3 regions of the Streptomyces sp. NPDC088810 genome follow, and region 3 is predicted to be linked to each of the others. Evidence: riboswitches for the same ligand, from Rfam matches in the RefSeq annotation. Region 3 holds a riboswitch; each other region holds the start of a gene.
The links. A riboswitch is a leader RNA that binds a small molecule or an ion and turns the genes downstream of it on or off. The one in region 3 is predicted to bind cyclic di-AMP.
Positions count from the first base shown of each region.

Region 1: another riboswitch for cyclic di-AMP. It lies ahead of ACIP4Y_RS07425 (peptidoglycan DD-metalloendopeptidase family protein); the one in region 3 lies ahead of ACIP4Y_RS11495 (C40 family peptidase).
Region 2: another riboswitch for cyclic di-AMP. It lies ahead of ACIP4Y_RS24205 (M23 family metallopeptidase); the one in region 3 lies ahead of ACIP4Y_RS11495 (C40 family peptidase).

Region 1 covers NZ_JBIVJQ010000002.1:164,156-169,524, forward strand. Annotated here, with positions in the region: gene ACIP4Y_RS07415 (TetR family transcriptional regulator C-terminal domain-containing protein) at 1-416, shown strand, start outside; gene ACIP4Y_RS07420 (SGNH/GDSL hydrolase family protein) at 512-1,297, opposite strand; gene ACIP4Y_RS07425 (peptidoglycan DD-metalloendopeptidase family protein) at 1,459-2,343, opposite strand; cyclic di-AMP (ydaO/yuaA leader) riboswitch at 2,349-2,541, opposite strand; gene ACIP4Y_RS07430 (alpha-galactosidase) at 2,810-4,882, opposite strand; gene ACIP4Y_RS07435 (tyrosine-protein phosphatase) at 5,054-5,369, shown strand, end outside.
Region 2 covers NZ_JBIVJQ010000007.1:384,602-389,970, reverse strand. Annotated here, with positions in the region: gene ACIP4Y_RS24215 (PrsW family intramembrane metalloprotease) at 1-1,291, shown strand, start outside; gene ACIP4Y_RS24210 (aldo/keto reductase) at 1,363-2,307, opposite strand; gene ACIP4Y_RS24205 (M23 family metallopeptidase) at 2,393-3,427, opposite strand; cyclic di-AMP (ydaO/yuaA leader) riboswitch at 3,435-3,603, opposite strand; gene ACIP4Y_RS24200 (PP2C family protein-serine/threonine phosphatase) at 3,848-5,026, opposite strand; tRNA gene ACIP4Y_RS24195 (tRNA-Met) at 5,151-5,224, shown strand; gene ACIP4Y_RS24190 (dihydrofolate reductase family protein) at 5,318-5,369, opposite strand, start outside.
Region 3 covers NZ_JBIVJQ010000003.1:142,085-147,453, reverse strand. Annotated here, with positions in the region: gene ACIP4Y_RS11505 (ATP-dependent Clp protease proteolytic subunit) at 75-710, shown strand; gene ACIP4Y_RS11500 (hypothetical protein) at 718-1,023, shown strand; cyclic di-AMP (ydaO/yuaA leader) riboswitch at 1,365-1,597, shown strand; gene ACIP4Y_RS11495 (C40 family peptidase) at 1,601-2,074, shown strand; gene ACIP4Y_RS11490 (LysE family translocator) at 2,082-2,699, opposite strand; gene ACIP4Y_RS11485 (LysR family transcriptional regulator) at 2,784-3,707, shown strand; gene ACIP4Y_RS11480 (ATP-binding protein) at 3,762-4,217, opposite strand; gene ACIP4Y_RS11475 (helix-turn-helix domain-containing protein) at 4,431-5,291, shown strand; gene ACIP4Y_RS11470 (DUF397 domain-containing protein) at 5,301-5,369, shown strand, end outside.

The DNA.
Region 1 (5,369 bases), on a different contig from region 3:
ACCTCGCGCGCCTGCGCAAGGTGGTGGACCGGCGGACCACCGCGCTGCGCCGGCTGCGGGCCGCGGTGCGCTGGTACGCGCCGACCGGGCAGGCCAAGGGCTGGCGGCTGTGGATCGAGGGCTGGGCCGTCGCCCTGCGCGAGCCGGCGCTGCGGGAGGTCACCCGGGAGCTGGACAAGCAGTGGAAGGCGGCGATCGCGGAGGTCATCGCCGAGGGCGTGGCGGCCGGTGAGTTCGCCTGCGCGGACCCGGCCGGCACGGCACTGCGGCTGACCGCGCTGCTGGACGGCCTGGCGGTGCAGCTGACGTCGTACCCGGGCGCGGTGGCGCGCTCCCGCGCACAGGAGTGGGTGGACGACGCCCTTGCCCGGGAACTGGGCCTGGACCGGAAGACGTTGACCGAACGGGCACGGTGAGCACACGGGCCGCACCGTGCACGCCGGCCACCCCGGGCCACTGACCCGACCGCGCCCCGCCCGCCCACGCAGGCGGCGGGGCGCGGTTCGCCGGGTCAGGCCACCGAGGCGATGCGCAGCTTGATGTCGTCCGGGGAGAGGGTGCCCTTGGCGGTGACGTGGTCACCGGAGGACTCGCCGCGCAGGCGGCGGCCGATCCAGGGGACGAGGTACTCGCGGGCCCACTGGACGTCGTCGCGGCGGACGTCCAGGGTGCCCCGGGGCGGCAACGGCGGCCACGGCTGCTCCGGGTCGGCCGGGACGTCCAGGCCGAGGACCTGTCCGGCGCGCAGCGCCACGCGCGTGTGACCCTCGGGCGAGAGGTGCAGCCGGTCGTTGTCCCAGGCCCTGCGGTCCTGCACGGACTTCAGGGACCACAGGTCGAGGACGGGACAGCCGTACCGGTCGGCGATGGCCCGGACGTGCCCGTTGTAGGTGGCGATCTTGCCCCGGAGATGCTTGAGCACGGGCATGCCCCGGGTGTCGAAGCCGGTCGTCACCATAACGGTGCCGACGGCCTCGGTCAGCCGGGCCACGGCGCGTTCGAAGCGCTCGGCGACCTCGTCCGGGTCGGTGCCGGGGCGGATGATGTCGTTGCCGCCCGCGCAGAAGGAGACCAGGTCGGGGGCGAGTTCGACGGCCTGCGGGAGCTGGTCGGCCACGATCTGGTCCAGCAGCTTCCCCCGCACGGCGAGGTTGGTGTACCGGAAGTCCCCCTCGGGGCGCCGGTCGGCGAGCAGTACCGCGAAGCGGTCGGCCCAGCCCACGAACGCCCCGTCGGGGCCGGGGTCGCCGACGCCCTCGGTGAAGCTGTCCCCCACCGCCACGTACGACCCGATCACTGATGCGTTGTCATTCTTCGAATCGTCTGCCACGTCGGACCATGATTCACCTTTCGATGTGACCTACGCGACCGTAGGCCGGGGTTGACGAACGGTGAGATGAGCCACTCTCAAAAATATGCCAAGTCAGGAATAGGCGGCGTCGGGCAGGGGGGCGGGTGTCAGCCGACGGGAACGCCGTGCGCGCGGAGGTAGGCGACCGGGTCCAGGTCCGAGCCGTAGTCCGGCGTGGTGCGGATCTCGAAGTGCAGGTGCGGTCCGGTCACGTTGCCGGTGGCGCCGGACAGGCCGACCTGCTGGCCCGCGGTCACGGTCTGGCCGGCCGAGACGGAGAGCTGCGAGAGGTGGGCGTACTGGGCGTAGTGGCCGTCGTTCAGCTTGAGGACGACCTGGTTGCCGTACGCGCCGCCCCAGCCGGCGGAGACGACGGTGCCCGCGGCGACGGCCTTGAGGGGGGTGCCGGTCGGGACGACGAAGTCGACGCCGGTGTGGTAGCCGCTGGACCACATGCTGCCGGCGACGTGGTAGCCGGTGCCGATGGTGGCGCCGGCCACCGGCAGGGTGTAGCCGGCGGAGGCGGTCTGCGCGGTGCCGGACCCGGCCGGCCGGGCGGGCTTCGGGGCGGCCGGCCGGGCGGGCTTCGGCGCGGCGGACTCGGTGCGGGCCGGTGCGGCCTGCCCGCCGAGGCTGAGCTTCAGGCCCGGGTGGATGAGCGCCGGGTCGGCGCCGACGACCTGCCGGTTGTCGTCGTAGAGCCGCTGCCAGCCGCCGCTGACGTGCTGCTCCTGGGCGATCTTCGCGAGGCAGTCGCCGCCGCGCACGGTGTAGGTGCGCACGCCCGCCTCCGGCTGGGCGGCGGCCTTCCCGGCCGCGTCCGGAAGGGACTGCACGGCCGCTTCGGGCACGGACTGCGCGGGGGTCGCGGCGTGCGCTCCGGTGGCCCCCACCAGCGGGAGCGCGAGGGCGGCGCCGCCGGTTCCGGCGACGGCCAGGGAGCGGGAAAAACGCGGGGTCTTGGGGCGTCGGTGCTTACCCTTGGCGGGCATGGAGCTGTTCCTCTCCGGCGCCTGCGAGGTCAGCTGTCGGGTTCGGGCTGGAGCTGCCCGGCCGTGCGCACACGGCTGCACCCCTAGCCTGTCGCGGAGACCGGGACAGGCAGTCGTACCTGGTGGGTCCCCCGCTCCTGCCGACACGGGTCATGTGTGGGGAGTCCGGACGGCGGCAGGATTCGGCGTTCCGTCCGGTTGGGTGGCGAACGTAAGCGAGCGGGACGTACGACACAAGCAACCGATTCCGGTTGTTCGTGTTCCGGGTGGTCGGATGCGGGGACGCACGGTCACCCACGGTGCATCCCCGCCCCTTCGCCCCCTCAATTTCCCCTGCACACCCGGGCATTACGTGGACATGACGCGCGACGCTCGGTCACGGATATGACGCTGCTCACGCACACCATTCCTAGGCCCCTTCATTTCACACCGAGTTGGAATGAAGGGGTCAATTCGGACAGAAGGCTCAGATGCGGTGCAGCCGGATAACCGTCGCGTCCAGGTCACCCTTCAGTCCGGTGTGCAGCCCGTGGTGCCGCAGTACGGCACCTCGGTGCACTTCGCCCGTTTCACGGCATTCGTACGAGGCTGTCGGGTCGAGCCCGCGCAACCGCACCGCCGGGGCCGGTTCGCCGTGGCTCTGCGCCTGGAGCCAGGCGAGGACGACCGTCTCCTCGCCCCGGAGGTACTGCACGGCGCTCAGACCGCCCGCCGGGGGCCGCAGCCGGTACAGCTCGCCGTGCTGCACGACCGGGCGGATCTCCTTGTACAGCTCCACCCACCGCCGGGCCTCTGCCAGCTCCTGAGCGCTCCACTCCGTCAGGTCTCCGCCCACCCCGAGCACGCCCGCCATGGCGCTGACGAACCGGAACCGCAGTGAGCTGACCCGCCCGTTGAGCTGGGTGTTGGGGCTGTCGGTGACCCAGGCCGCCATCACGCGCGCGGGGTGGATCTGGGTGAAGCCGTGCTGGATGGCGAGCCGGTCCAGCGGGTCGGTGTTGTCGGAGGTCCACACCTGGTCGGTGCGGCCGAGCACGCCGAGGTCGATCCGGCCGCCGCCGCCCGAGCAGGACTCGAAGGCGACACCCGGATGGGCCGCCCGCAGCCGGTCCAGAAGGGCGTACAGGGCGCGGACGTGGTCCACCCACAGGCGCTGCGGGTACGGCTCCCCGGGCCAGCCGGCGTCGGTGAAGCAGCGGTTGAAGTCCCACTTCACATAATCGATCGGGGCGCTGGACAGCAGGGTGTCCAGCCGCTCCCAGAGGTACTCCTGGACGTCCTCGCGCGCGAGGTTGAGAACGAGCTGGTTGCGCAGTTCCGTCCGCTTTCGTCCCGGCTGGTACTGCACCCAGTCGGGGTGGGCGCGGTACAGGTCGCTGTCGGGGTTGACCATCTCGGGCTCGACCCAGATGCCGAACTGCATGCCCAGGCCGTGCACCTGGTCGGCGAGGGGCTTCAGGCCGTGCGGGAACCGGTCGGGGTTGGGCGTCCAGTCGCCGAGGCCGGCGCGGTCGCTGGTGCGGGCGCCGAACCAGCCGTCGTCGACGACGAACAGCTCGATCCCGATCTCGGCGGCCCGGCGGGCGAGCGCGAGCTGCTGCTCCTCGGAGATGTCGAAGAAGGTGGCCTCCCAGGAGTTGAACAGCACGGGCCGGTCCCGGTCGGCGTCCGGGATGACGTAGGCGCGCTGGTAGGCGTGCCAGGCGCGGCTCGCGCCGCCGAAGCCGCCGTCGCTCCACAGGCCCGCGAAGACCGGGGTGGTGTACGACTCCCCGGGCGCGAGGAGCAGCAGGCCCGAGTCGTCGTAGCCGGCGCCGCCGGTGATCTGCACGCGCGCGTCGGGGAGTTGGGCGACGGCGATGCGCCAGGAGCCGGACCAGCCGAGCGCGCAGCCGTAGACCTCGCCGCGCTCCTCGGTGGCGTCGGTGTCGAGGGCGACCCAGGGCAGGTGCTGGTGGCCGGTGTGGCCGCGGCGGCTGCCGATGACCTTCTCGCCGTAGCCGAGGGGGGCGGCGGTGAGCCGGGACTCGGCGGCCCAGCGGCCGTGCAGCAGGGACAGCCGCCAGCCCTCGCGGTCGGGCAGCGTCCAGGTGGCCGCGTCGGCCCGCAGCAGCTCCACGCGCGCGTGGCCGCCGTTCACCACGGTCACCCAGCGCTCGACCACGTCGTCGCGCATCCGGTAGTGCAGCGTGATCCCCACGCCGTCGTCGTCGAAGCGCAGCCGCAGCTCGGCGCCCTCCGTGTCGTACGACACGAAGCGCCACTCGGTACCGCGCCGCTCCTCGGTGCGGACGGACAGCGCGGGGCGGACGAAGCGGGGTCCGCCCTCGACGGGGTACTCCTCGCGGCCGTCCAGCGGGGACTCGAAGGGCCAGTAGCCGGGCAGCGGGCGCACCGCGAGTGCCTCGGCGTCGGCGAGGGCGATCCGCGGCCCCCAGTGCAGGTGCAGCAGCTCGTCCGCGTCGGTGAGATGCAGGGCGTAGCTGCTGTTGGGGCCGGACAGCAGCCAGGTACGACCGTTTTCGGCGATGTCCACCATCGAGACCTCACAAGTGCCAACAGATCCGCGCAAGTGCCAACATCATCGGGTGCGCGCACCCCTCTGGCAATGCCTGTGGACAACTCATTGCCCGAGGAAATCGATGCCGTATGGTCGACAGAGCGCCCGCCGACGAGCCGCGACGGCGGCGACCGACCGGGAGGAGCCCCCGTGACGCAGCAGGTCCCGTCGACCGAGCCGGAGCTGGCCGGAGTGCGCAATTTCCGTGATGTGGGCGGACTGCCGACCGTGGACGGACGGCGGGTGCGTCACGGAGTGCTCTTCCGCAGCGGCCACCTCGCGCACGCGACGCAGGAGGACGCGGCCTTCCTCGCCTCCCTGGGCCTGCACACGGTCTTCGACTTCCGCAACACGGCCGACCAGAAGCTGGAGGGCCCCGACGTCGAGCTGCCCGGCGTGCGGAACGTGAACCTGCCGCTGAGCGACCCGGCGGACGGCGCCGAGTTCTGGAAGATGGTCCGCGAGG
Region 2 (5,369 bases), on a different contig from region 3:
CACCAGTCCTCCGTTTCCGACGTATCCGCCGCGCCCCGGCGACGGTGTGCTCCGCCACCCGCACTGGTGGCAACGCAGGTGGGTGCGGTACGGAGCACTGAGTTCCCTGCTGGCCCTGTCCGGTCTGGTCATCCTCGCGCTGGTGCGGCGGCAGACCGGCACGGAGGGCTTCCTCGTCGGGCTCGGCCTGGCCGTGCTGCCCGTGCCCTGGCTGATAGCCGCCTTCCGCTGGCTGGACCGGGTACAGCCGGGCCCCTGGCGGAACCTGGTGTTCTCCTTCGCCTGGGGAGCCTGTGCGGCGGCACTGATAGCCATCGTGGCCAACAGCTTCGCGACCAAGTGGATAGCCACCTCGACCGCGGACCCGGCAAGCGCCGACACGCTCGGCGCCACGGTGATAGCCCCGATCGTGGAGGAGTCCGCGAAGGCCGCCGCCGTGCTGCTGGTCTTCCTCTTCCGCCGGCGCGACTTCGCCGGGATCGTGGACGGGGTGGTGATCGCCGGGATCACCGCCACCGGCTTCGCGTTCACCGAGAACATCCTCTACCTCGGTACGGCCTTCGGGACCGACCAGCTCACCGGCGACCGCGGCATCGCCTCCGTCACCGCCGCCACCTTCTTCGTGCGCATCGTGATGTCCCCGTTCGCGCACCCCCTGTTCACCGTGCTCACCGGCATCGGCTTCGGTATCGCCGCGCTGTCCGCCGAGCGGCAGCATCTGCGGCGGATCCTGCTGCCGCTCTGCGGCCTGCTGCTCGCGATGGGCATGCACGCCTTCTGGAACGGCTCCTCCACCTTCGGCGAGTACGGCTTCTTCGCCGTCTACGGCGCCTTCATGGTGCCCGCGTTCGCGCTGCTGACCTGGCTGGCGATCTGGACCCGGCAGCGGGAGCTGCGCACCGTGCGGGCGGAGCTGCCGGCGTACGTGCTGGCCGGCTGGCTGGGGCCGGCCGAGCCGTTCGCGCTCGGGTCGATGCGGGCGCGGCGGATGGCCCGGGACTACGCCCGGCACCACCACGGGCGCCCGGCGGCGCGGGAGGTCGCCCGGTACGAGGCGGACGCCACCGCGCTGGCCTTCCTGCGGCACCGGGGGCGGGCGGGGAAGGCCGGCCCCGACTTCGTCGTACGGGAGCAGGAGCTGCTGGACGAGCTGTGGAAGCGCAGGCACGTGGCCCGGCCGGCCCTGGAGTACGCGAGCAGGGCCTCCGTACCGGCGCCGGCGCACTGGGGAGCGGCGCCGTACGGCTATCCGGCGATGCCGTACGCCGCGTACAACCCGTACCGGACGTAGCCGCCGGGGCTGCCGGGGGTGCGGCACCGCCGGAGCGGGGGATCAGCCCGGCATGAGCCAAACGACAGGCCCTAGGCGGAGGCCTGAGTCAGCCGGTCCACCTCGGCGTCCGTGAGCTTCAGCTCCGCCACCCCGACCAGCGCCGGCAGCTGTTCCACCGTCCGTGCCGAGGCGATCGGGGCCGTGATCGTCGGCTGGGCGGCGAGCCAGGCCAGGGCGACGGTGGCGACCGGGGCCTCGTGGGCGGCGGCGATCTCGTCCAGGGCCGCCAGGACCTTCCGGCCGCGCTCGGTGTCGGCGTACTTCTGGGCGCCGCCGGCGCGGGCGCTGTCGACGGTCGTACCGGGCCGGTACTTGCCGGTGAGGAAGCCCGAGGCGAGGGAGAAGTACGGGACGGCGGCCAGGCCCTCGCGGGCGGCGAGGTCCTGCAGCGGGCCCTCGTAGGTGTCCCGGGAGACCAGGTTGTAGTGCGGCTGGAGGGCGACGTAGCGGGCGAGGCCCTCGCGGTCGGAGAACTCCAGGGAGGCCTGGAGGCGCTCGGGGGTGATGTTGGAGGCGGCGATCTGCCGGACCTTGCCCGCCTTCACCAGCCCGTCCAGCGCTCCGATGATCTCCTCGACCGGCACCTGGGGCTGGTCGAAGTGGGTGTAGTAGAGGTCGATGTAGTCGGTGTCCAGGCGGCGCAGGGAGGCGTCGGCCGCGGCCTTGATGTTGGCGGCGGACAGCCCCTGGTACTCCGGGTGCTGGCTGACCTTGGTCGCGATGACGACGTCGGAGCGGTTGCCGCGGGCGTTGACCCACTTGCCGATGATCGTCTCCGACTCGCCGCCCTGGTTGCCCTCGACCCAGGCGGAGTAGGCGTCGGCGGTGTCGATGAAGTTGCCGCCGGCCGCCGTGTAGGCGTCGAGGACGGCGAAGGAGGCCTGTTCGTCCGCGGTCCAGCCGAAGACGTTGCCGCCCAGGGAGAGCGGGAAGACCTCGAGATCGGAAGAGCCCAGTTTACGAAGTGACGTCATACGACAGGTCAACGCCGGCGGGGGAAGACCGCATCCCGCCGCCGGCGTCAATTTCCCGCAAAGTGTCCCGCGCGGGGCGGGGGCGTCAGGGGGTGAGGCCCTTGCCGCGCAGCCACGCCATGGGGTCGATCCCGGTGGCCTGGCCGCCGGGGTGGACCTCCAGGTGCAGGTGCGGGCCGGTGACGTTGCCGGTGGCGCCGACGCGGCCGATGACCTCGCCGGTGGAGACCTTCTGGCCGGCCGTGACGTTGATCGAGGACTGGTGGCAGAACCACAGCTCGGTGCCGTCGTCGAGGGTGAGGATGGTGCGGTAGCCGTAGGAGCCGGCCCAGCCCGCCTCGGTGATCGTGCCGCTGTGGACGGCCTTGATCAGGGAGCCGGTGGGGGCGGCGAAGTCCAGACCGGTGTGGTAGCCGGAGGACCACATCGAGCCGGCCTGGCCGAAGGTCGAGGTGATCGTGTACGAGGAGGTCGGCAGCGTGTACTGCTTGGCCAGCCGGGCCAGCCGCGCCTCCTCGGCCTTCTTCTCGGCGGCGGCCTCCGCCTTCTCCTTGGCCGCGGCGGCCTTGGCGGCGGCTTCCTTCTCGGCCCGGGCGGCGGCGTCGGCGGCCTGCTTCTCGGCGGCGGCGAGCGCGACGGCGGTGGCCTTGCTGTCGGCCTGGCCCTGCTGCTGCTCGGCCTGGGCCATGATCCGGTTGCGCAGGGCCTCGCCCGCGTCGGTGCCGTCCTCGCTGTCGGCGGTGGCCACACCGACGCTGCTGAGCGTGGTGGTGGCCTCGGCGGCCGGGGCGTCGCCGGAGCCTTCCTCGAAGAGGGAGCCGACGGAGGGCAGGTCCGGCAGGGAGATGGAGACCGGCGGCTTGCCGGTGTTGGCGCTGGCCATGCCGCCCGCGCCGACCGCGGCCATGACGCCGACGCCGAGGACGGTGGAGCTGCGCGCGAAGCCGCCGCGCTGTTTGGCGACGCGGTGCCGGCCGCGGACCGGGGCGACGGATTCCTCGGTCGGGTTCCACTCCTCCCAGGAGCCCTCCTCGGCGCGGTAGGAACCGTAACCGAAGGTCTCGGTCTCGCGCTGAGCCGGTATGAACGGGGCTTCTGGGGCAGGCCGGTTGGACGCCACGCAGGCGTACTCCTTTCCTTCCTCCGCCTACCGGGTTAGCTGACGGGTTCGGAGCAGGAAGGTCTCCTACGCGCGTAAACCGGTCGTGGACTCCATGAGTTCACGACGGCATCCGCGTGATTCACCCCAAGGTGGTGGTTCCCCGGTTCCCTTGCGGGATTCGGCGCGTGCGCACGGAGCCGCCTCTGGTGACGGCTGGGACGACCGCGCTGCGTTATCGAACGTTAATAGACTTGCCAGTCACTTTCCAAGCCGTTCGGCTTGATCGTTCACGCTTTTGCCGGTGCAGCTATCGCCCACTACCCCGCCAAAACGGGCGAGTTGACCTGACCTCGGAAGAGTTCAGGAGTCACTTCGGGTTTTGATGGCGACTCAGATGTTATGCGTACGCGCTCGCCCGGTCACCTTCGGTGACGACCGTCAGGGCCGCCGCACGGCGAGCAGCGCCATGTCGTCGGTCATGCCGCCGCCGCAGTGCCGGCGCACCTCCGCGGCGAGCCGGCCGAGCAGTGCGGCCGGGCCCGGGAAGGTGCGCCCGGCGAGCCGCCGCTCGGGGTCGTAGAACCGGCCGTGGGCGTCCCGGGCCTCCGAGAGGCCGTCGGTGTGGAAGAGCAGGGTGGCGCCGCTCGGGAAGCAGGCCTCGGTGGCCCGGTCCGGCCACAGGCCCAGGTCGCCCATGCCGAGCGGCAGCGCGGGTTCGGCGGGAGTCAGGGTGCGCAGGGTGCCGTCGGCGTGCAGCAGCAGCGGCGGCGGGTGGCCGCGGTTGACGATCCGTACGAGGCCCTCGCCGTGCGGGAGCTCGGCGAGGACCGCGGTGGTGAACCCCTCGAACGCGTCGATCCCGTCGCGCCGGGTGCCCTCGCGGGCCAGCGCCCGCTCCAGCCGCTCGGCCACCTGCTCCAGCGTGGCCTCCTGCTCGGCCGCCTCCCGGAACGCGCCGATCACCACGGCGACGGCGGCCACCGCGCCCATGCCCTTGCCGCGCACGTCCCCGACGACCAGCCGGACGCCGTGCGGGCTGTCCTGCACCGCGTACAGGTCGCCGCCGATGAACGCGTCCTGGCGTGCGGCCTCGTAGCAGGCGGCGATCTCGAAGCCGCCGATCCGTGCGTCGGGCTCGGGCAGGACGGCCCGCTGGGCGGCCTCGGCGATCTCCCGGGCGGAGGCGAGCTGCCGGTCGCCGCGCCGGACCACCCGGTTGATGACGGCGGCCAGCAGGGCGACCGTGGCCACGGTGACCACGTCGGTGACGGTGCCCACGGTCGGGTGGGCACCGGCGTCGGTGTGCACGGCGTAGGCGGCGGCGAGGGACGCCAGGCCGGTGAGGACGGTGGTGCGCAGCGCGGACAGGGGGGCGGCGGCCAGCGGGGCGGCGGTGAAGAAAGGGACCGGAGTGAAGTCCTCCGGGGTGAGCAGGCCGTACAGGACCCCGCAGACGACGAGGAGCCCGGGCAGCGCACGGGCCGAGCCTGATCCCGGGCGGCGGCGGACACGCGCCGGCGCGGGCTCGGCACCGAGCCCCGGGTCGGGCACGGGATCGCCGGGGAGCCGGTCTCCCGCCCTGGCGTACGGGCTCTCCTCCACCTTTCCAGGGCGCACCGCGTGTCTCCCACATGTCCGACGTGCCTCCAGGTTTCCGGGCCCCGGGACACCGGGCGACCCCGGTGGACCGAAAGGGGTGTGCGAGTGGTCCCGCGCATGGCGTACACTGGAGTCACAACGACGCGGGGTGGAGCAGCTCGGTAGCTCGCTGGGCTCATAACCCAGAGGTCGCAGGTTCAAATCCTGTCCCCGCTACTGAAGACTCAGGGCCCGGAATCCACTGGATTCCGGGCCCTGAGTGTTTCCGGTACCCGTCCACCGTGCAGCCCACGGCGGACGGGCCGGCGCTCACAGCAAGTGAGCGTTCGGCGCCTTGGCGAGTTCCGCCAGTTCGGGAAGC
Region 3 (5,369 bases):
ACGTCACGTACGTCCTGTACATTTTTTACAGAAGTCGAGCCCTCCGGGGCTTCGTCATGAGGAGGGGTATGTCCATGCACCGACCGGCCGCCCGCCATGTGCTGCCCGAGTTCAGCGAGCGCACCGGGAACGCCGTCCGCACGCTCGATCCGTACGCGAAGCTCTTCGAGGACCGGATCGTCTTCCTCGGCACACCGGTGGACAACGCGGCGGCGAGCGATGTGACCGCGCAGCTGATGTACCTGGAACACGCGGCGCCCGACCGGGACATCACGCTGTACGTGAACTCGCCGGGCGGCTCCTTCGACGCCATGGCGGCGATCTACGACACGATGCAGTACGTCAGCTGTGACGTGGCGACCTACTGCCTGGGCCGGGCCGACGCCTCGGCCGCGGTGCTGCTCGCGGCCGGCGCCCCGGGCAAACGGTTCGCGCTGCCCGGCGCCCGTATGGTGATCGAGCAGCCCGGGCTGCCGGAGCCGGTGCGCGGCCAGCCCAGCGACCTGCTCATCCAGGCCGGGGAGTTGGTCCGCATCCGGGCGACGCTGGAGCGGATGCTCGTCCGGCACACGGGGCGCACGGCCGAGCAGGTCCACGAGGACCTCGATCGTGACCTGATCCTGGACGCCGCCGGGGCCGTCGCCTACGGCCTGGTGGACGGCATCGTGCCCGGCCGCCGGAACACGCCCGGCGCACCGGACGCGAGGTGAGCCGCCCGTGCTGCCGGACCTTCCGCCACTGCCCGCGCTGACCCGGGCCGAGGGCGAGTTGATCGACCGTTACCTGGAGGCCGTCGACCTGCTGGGCCGTATCAACCCGGCCCGGCCCGGGGACACCTACCGCGGGCTGCGTGCGGCCCAGGCCCTGGTGCGCAAGGCGGCAGAGCTGCGGGACGCGCTCGCGCTGATGCACCAGCGGGGCGAGACGGAGCTGCACGGGGACACGCTGGCACGGGCGTTGCGGGTACTGGACGGTGAGCGCCGGGCCGCTCGCGTCGCGCTCCCGCCGGACGGCGTCGGCTGAGGCGGACACCCGTCCGGCCCGGGGGATCCCGGGTGTCGACGCGCGCCGTTCGGACGGGAGATGAAACGCCCCGAACGACGTACCGCCGACCGGTGGACATGCTGATCGTTTTCCGGGCCTCCCGAGTTGCGCGGCGCGCGGATCCATGCGCCGCCGGGAGGCGCTTCGTCCCAGGTCGCGGGCTACGCCCGGGACTTGACGGAGGCTCGAACAGAGCAGTGTCCACCCGAACGGGTGAGTGGTGAGTAACGCCACAAATCCCCGATTCCATTGGGATTTTCAGACAGTAGTGAGTCAAGATCCCTGACTGACGACAAGCCCCCGCCACCGCGGCGGGGCGGTCCGGGCGGACGCCGAGTCCTGCCGCCGCCCGGATGACCGGTCGACAGGAGTGGATCGGCAGGAGTGGAGGACCCAAGCAAGACGGGTCGCCGGACCGGATGTGCGTCTGTTCCACACGGACGGGCGTCAGGCTCCGAGCAGCCCTTGGGGTGAAGCCGCGGCAACGCGGCCGGGCAACTTCGCCAGCCCGAATCCGACAGGTCATCCTTCACAGGCGGCTGACGAAGGGTTGCGCATGACTGCGCTCAATCGTGTCCCGTCGCTGATGGCCCGGGCCGGCACGGCCTCGGCCCTCACCCTCGCCGCCGTGGGCGGCTCGATCGCGGTGCCCGGTCTCGCGACCGACGCATCCGCCGCGACCATGGCGACGAAAGCACTCAAGGTCGCGGCCTCCAAGAAGGGCGCCCCCTACTCGTGGGGAGCGACCGGACCGCGCAGGTTCGACTGCTCGGGGCTGACGCTCTACTCCTACAAGAAGGCCGGCAAGAAGCTGCCGCGCACCGCCGCCCAGCAGTACAACAAGACGCACCACATCTCCGCCAGAAGCCGCAAGGCGGGCGACCTGGTCTTCTTCCACTCGGGTTCGTACGTCTACCACGTGGGCATCTACGCCGGCCACGGCAAGATCTGGCACGCCCCCAAGACCGGGGACGTGGTGAAGCTCCAGAAGATCTGGACGAAGAGCGTCTGGTACGGCCGGGTCAGCTGACCCGCCGTCAGGCCAGGAGCGGCTCCAGCAGCAGGGCCGCTCCCAGCGCCGTCAGCGCCACCCCGGTGCCCGCCTGAAGCCCACGGGCGGCCCGGGGCCGGCGGAGCCGGCTGCCGAGCCGCTCCACCAGCAGGGCGACCAGCTGGAACCAGGCCAGCGCCAGCGCGCAGACGATCAGCGCGAGCAGCAGGGTCCGGGGCAGGGCGGGGCTGCCCGCGGGCACGAACTGCGGCAGCAGGCTCAGGAAGGTCAGCGAGGCCTTCGGATTGAGCACGTTGGTGACGAACCCCTGCCGGAGCGGGTGGGCGGCTCCGGCCGCGGTCTCCTCGAGGGCCCGGGGGGACCGCCGCAGCGTCCACAGGGCGCGCACTCCGAGGTGCAGCACATAGGCGCCGCCGAGCAGCTGCAGCCCCCGGAACAGCGCGGGTACGGCGACCAGGACGGCCGCGACGCCGGCCACCGCCAGCGTGGTGTGCACCAGGAGCCCGCCGGCGATACCGAGCCCGCAGACCGCTCCGGCCCGGCGCGAGACGAGTGCGTTGCGTACGACCACGGCGAAGTCCGCGCCCGGCATGGCGACCAGGCCGGCGGCGATCCCGGTGAAGGCGATGAGCTGTCCGTCCATGCCGCCCAGCCTGCCCCGGCAGAGCCTTCAGCAGGTATTTGGAATCAAGTAGGCCGGCCTTAAGCACTGCTTTAGGCTGGGCCCATGTACGACCCGACCCGGCTCGCCGCGCTCGTGGCGGTCGCGGAGGCCGGCTCGATCACCCGGGCCGCCGACCGGCTCGGCTACACGCCGCCCGCCCTCTCCCAGCAGCTGGCCAAGCTGGAGCGGGAGGCGGGCACGGCGCTGCTGGTGCGCCACCACCGCGGGGCCCGGCTGACCGAGGCGGGCGAGGTGCTGGTGGCGCACGCCCGGCGGGTGCTCGACGAGCTGGAGCGGGCCCGGCACGAACTGGCGCGGCTGACCGGGCTCACCGGCGGTGCGCTGCGGCTCGGCACCTTCCCGACCGCCGGGGTGCATCTGCTGCCGCCGGCGCTGAGCGCGTTCCGCCGGGCGCATCCCGACGTACGCCTGTCGGTGGCGGACTACGACCCGCCGGCCGGGGTCACCGCGGTGGCGGCCGGCGAGGTGGACCTGGCGCTCACCCACACCTACCACCCGGCCGAGCCCGTCCCGGTGCCGGCGGCGGTGCGGCTGGAGCCGGTGCTGGTGGAGGAGTTGGTGCTGGTGACCGCGCCGGGGCACGCGCTCGGCAGTGCCTCGTCCCGGCTGCCGCTGGCGGAGCTGGCCGGACAGCCGCTGATCAGCATGGCGCCGCACCATCAGGCCCGGCAGCAGATCGAGGCCCTGCTCGCCGAGGCGGGTGCCACGCCGGCGCTGCTGGTGCCGACCCCCGGTTATGCCGTGGTGTGCGCGCTGGTCAGTGCCGGGCTGGGGGTGGCGGTCGTACCGGAGATGGTGGCGCGGACCGCGACCACGCCGGTCGGGGTGCGGCCGCTGGAGGGTGGCCGGCTGCGGCGGACGATCTCGGTGGCGTACCGCGCGGAGGAGACGAATCCGGCTGCGGACGCCTTTCGCGCGCTGCTGCGGGGGGTGTTCGGGCGGGCGGGGAGACGTACGGGCGGCTGAGCGCGCCGGCCCGAGGACCAGGGCCTGGCAGCACCGGCGTGGCCCGTCCGGGGGCTACGGCTCCTGCCGGCCCGCCGGGACCGGTGCGGCCGGGATGGTCCAGGGAAGTTCGATGGAGACCGTCTTGCCGCCCTCGCGGGTGGGGCGGATACGGAGTCTGCCGCCGCACTCGGCGGTGAGCCAGCGGATGATGACCATGCCGCGCCCGTTGTCCTGCTGGACGGCGGCGGGCAGTCTCTTCGGGAAGCGGGGGTGGCTGTCCGTGACGCCGATGCGCAGGTGTTCGTCATGGTGCAGCGCGATGTCGACCGTGAAGGTGGGTGACTGTCCGAAGGTGTGCTGTACGGCGTTCGTGGCGAGTTCGGAGACGATGAGCCGGACGGTGTCGGCCGTCTCGGTGTCCGACGGCAGGCCCCACTCCGCCAGGGTGCCCACGACGTAGGAGCGGGCGGCGGAGACCGAGGCGGGATCGCTCGGCAGAGTGACGGATGCTTCCAGGTGGTCTGCCATGGCGACGTCGTCCCTTTCCCACGGGACCGCGGTCCGACAGACGGCGGGGGGTTCGAGTACGGTCCCGGACTGGTGCTTGTTCGCCAGACTGCCACCAACGGGCCGGTCACGGGGTGCGATCCACCAAGATATGCATATATCTGTCGCCCGAAGCGGTGAACTCTGCGACGCGAGACCGTATGTGGGCGGCCCGGAAGGAGTAAGGAGAAGCCCATGCAGAACGGTCCGGCGGTGCGGCGCCGCAAACTGGGCGCCGAACTGCGCACGCTGCGTACCGGCGCCGGGCTCACGAGCGGTGACGCGGCCCGGCTGGTCGGCTGGCACCAGTCGAAGGTGAGCCGCATCGAGACCGGCGCCAGCGGTGTGAAACCGGCCGATCTCCGGTTACTGCTCGACGCCTACGGGGTGCGGGACAGACATCTGCGCGAGTTGCTGCTGATGCTGGCGGGGTCGGAGGACGCGGGCGGCCGGCACCGCTGGTGGCACGCCTACCGCGGGGTGCTGCCGCCGACGTACCGCGATTTCATCAGCCTGGAGTCGCAGGCCAGCGCCATGCGCACCCTGGAGACCACGGTCGTGCCCGGGCTGCTGCAGACCGCCGAGTACGCCCGCGCGGTGACCCGGGCGGCCGTGAAGGACCTGGACGAGGAGCGCCTGGACACGCTGGTGGAGGTGCGTCTGGCCAGGCAGCACGTGCTCCGTTCGGACCCGCCGCTGGTGCTGAGCGCCGTACTGGACGAGGCGGTGCTGCGCCGCGAGGTGGGCGGTCCGGAGGTGATGGCCCGGCAGCTGGAGCGGCTGATGGAGGCGGCCCGCCTGCCCCAGGTACGGCTGCAGGTCCTGCCGTTCGCCGCGGGAGCGCATGTCGGCCTCACCGGGCCTTTCGTTATCTTCTCATTTCCGAGCACTTCTGATCTGGATGTGGTTGTTCTCGACCAGTTGACGAGTAGCCTCTACCTGGAACGGAAAGAAGACCTCATGGCCTACTCCGAGGCCTTCAAAACCCTTCAGTTCCACGCCCTTTCCCCCGAGGAATCGTTGGACTACATCGCCGGGATAGGTGACGGCGCGTAAGGAGGCACCATGTCAGCACTGCCTCGGAACGTCCCTGCCAGTACCGACCTGCACGACGTGCGCTGGCTGCGCAGCAGC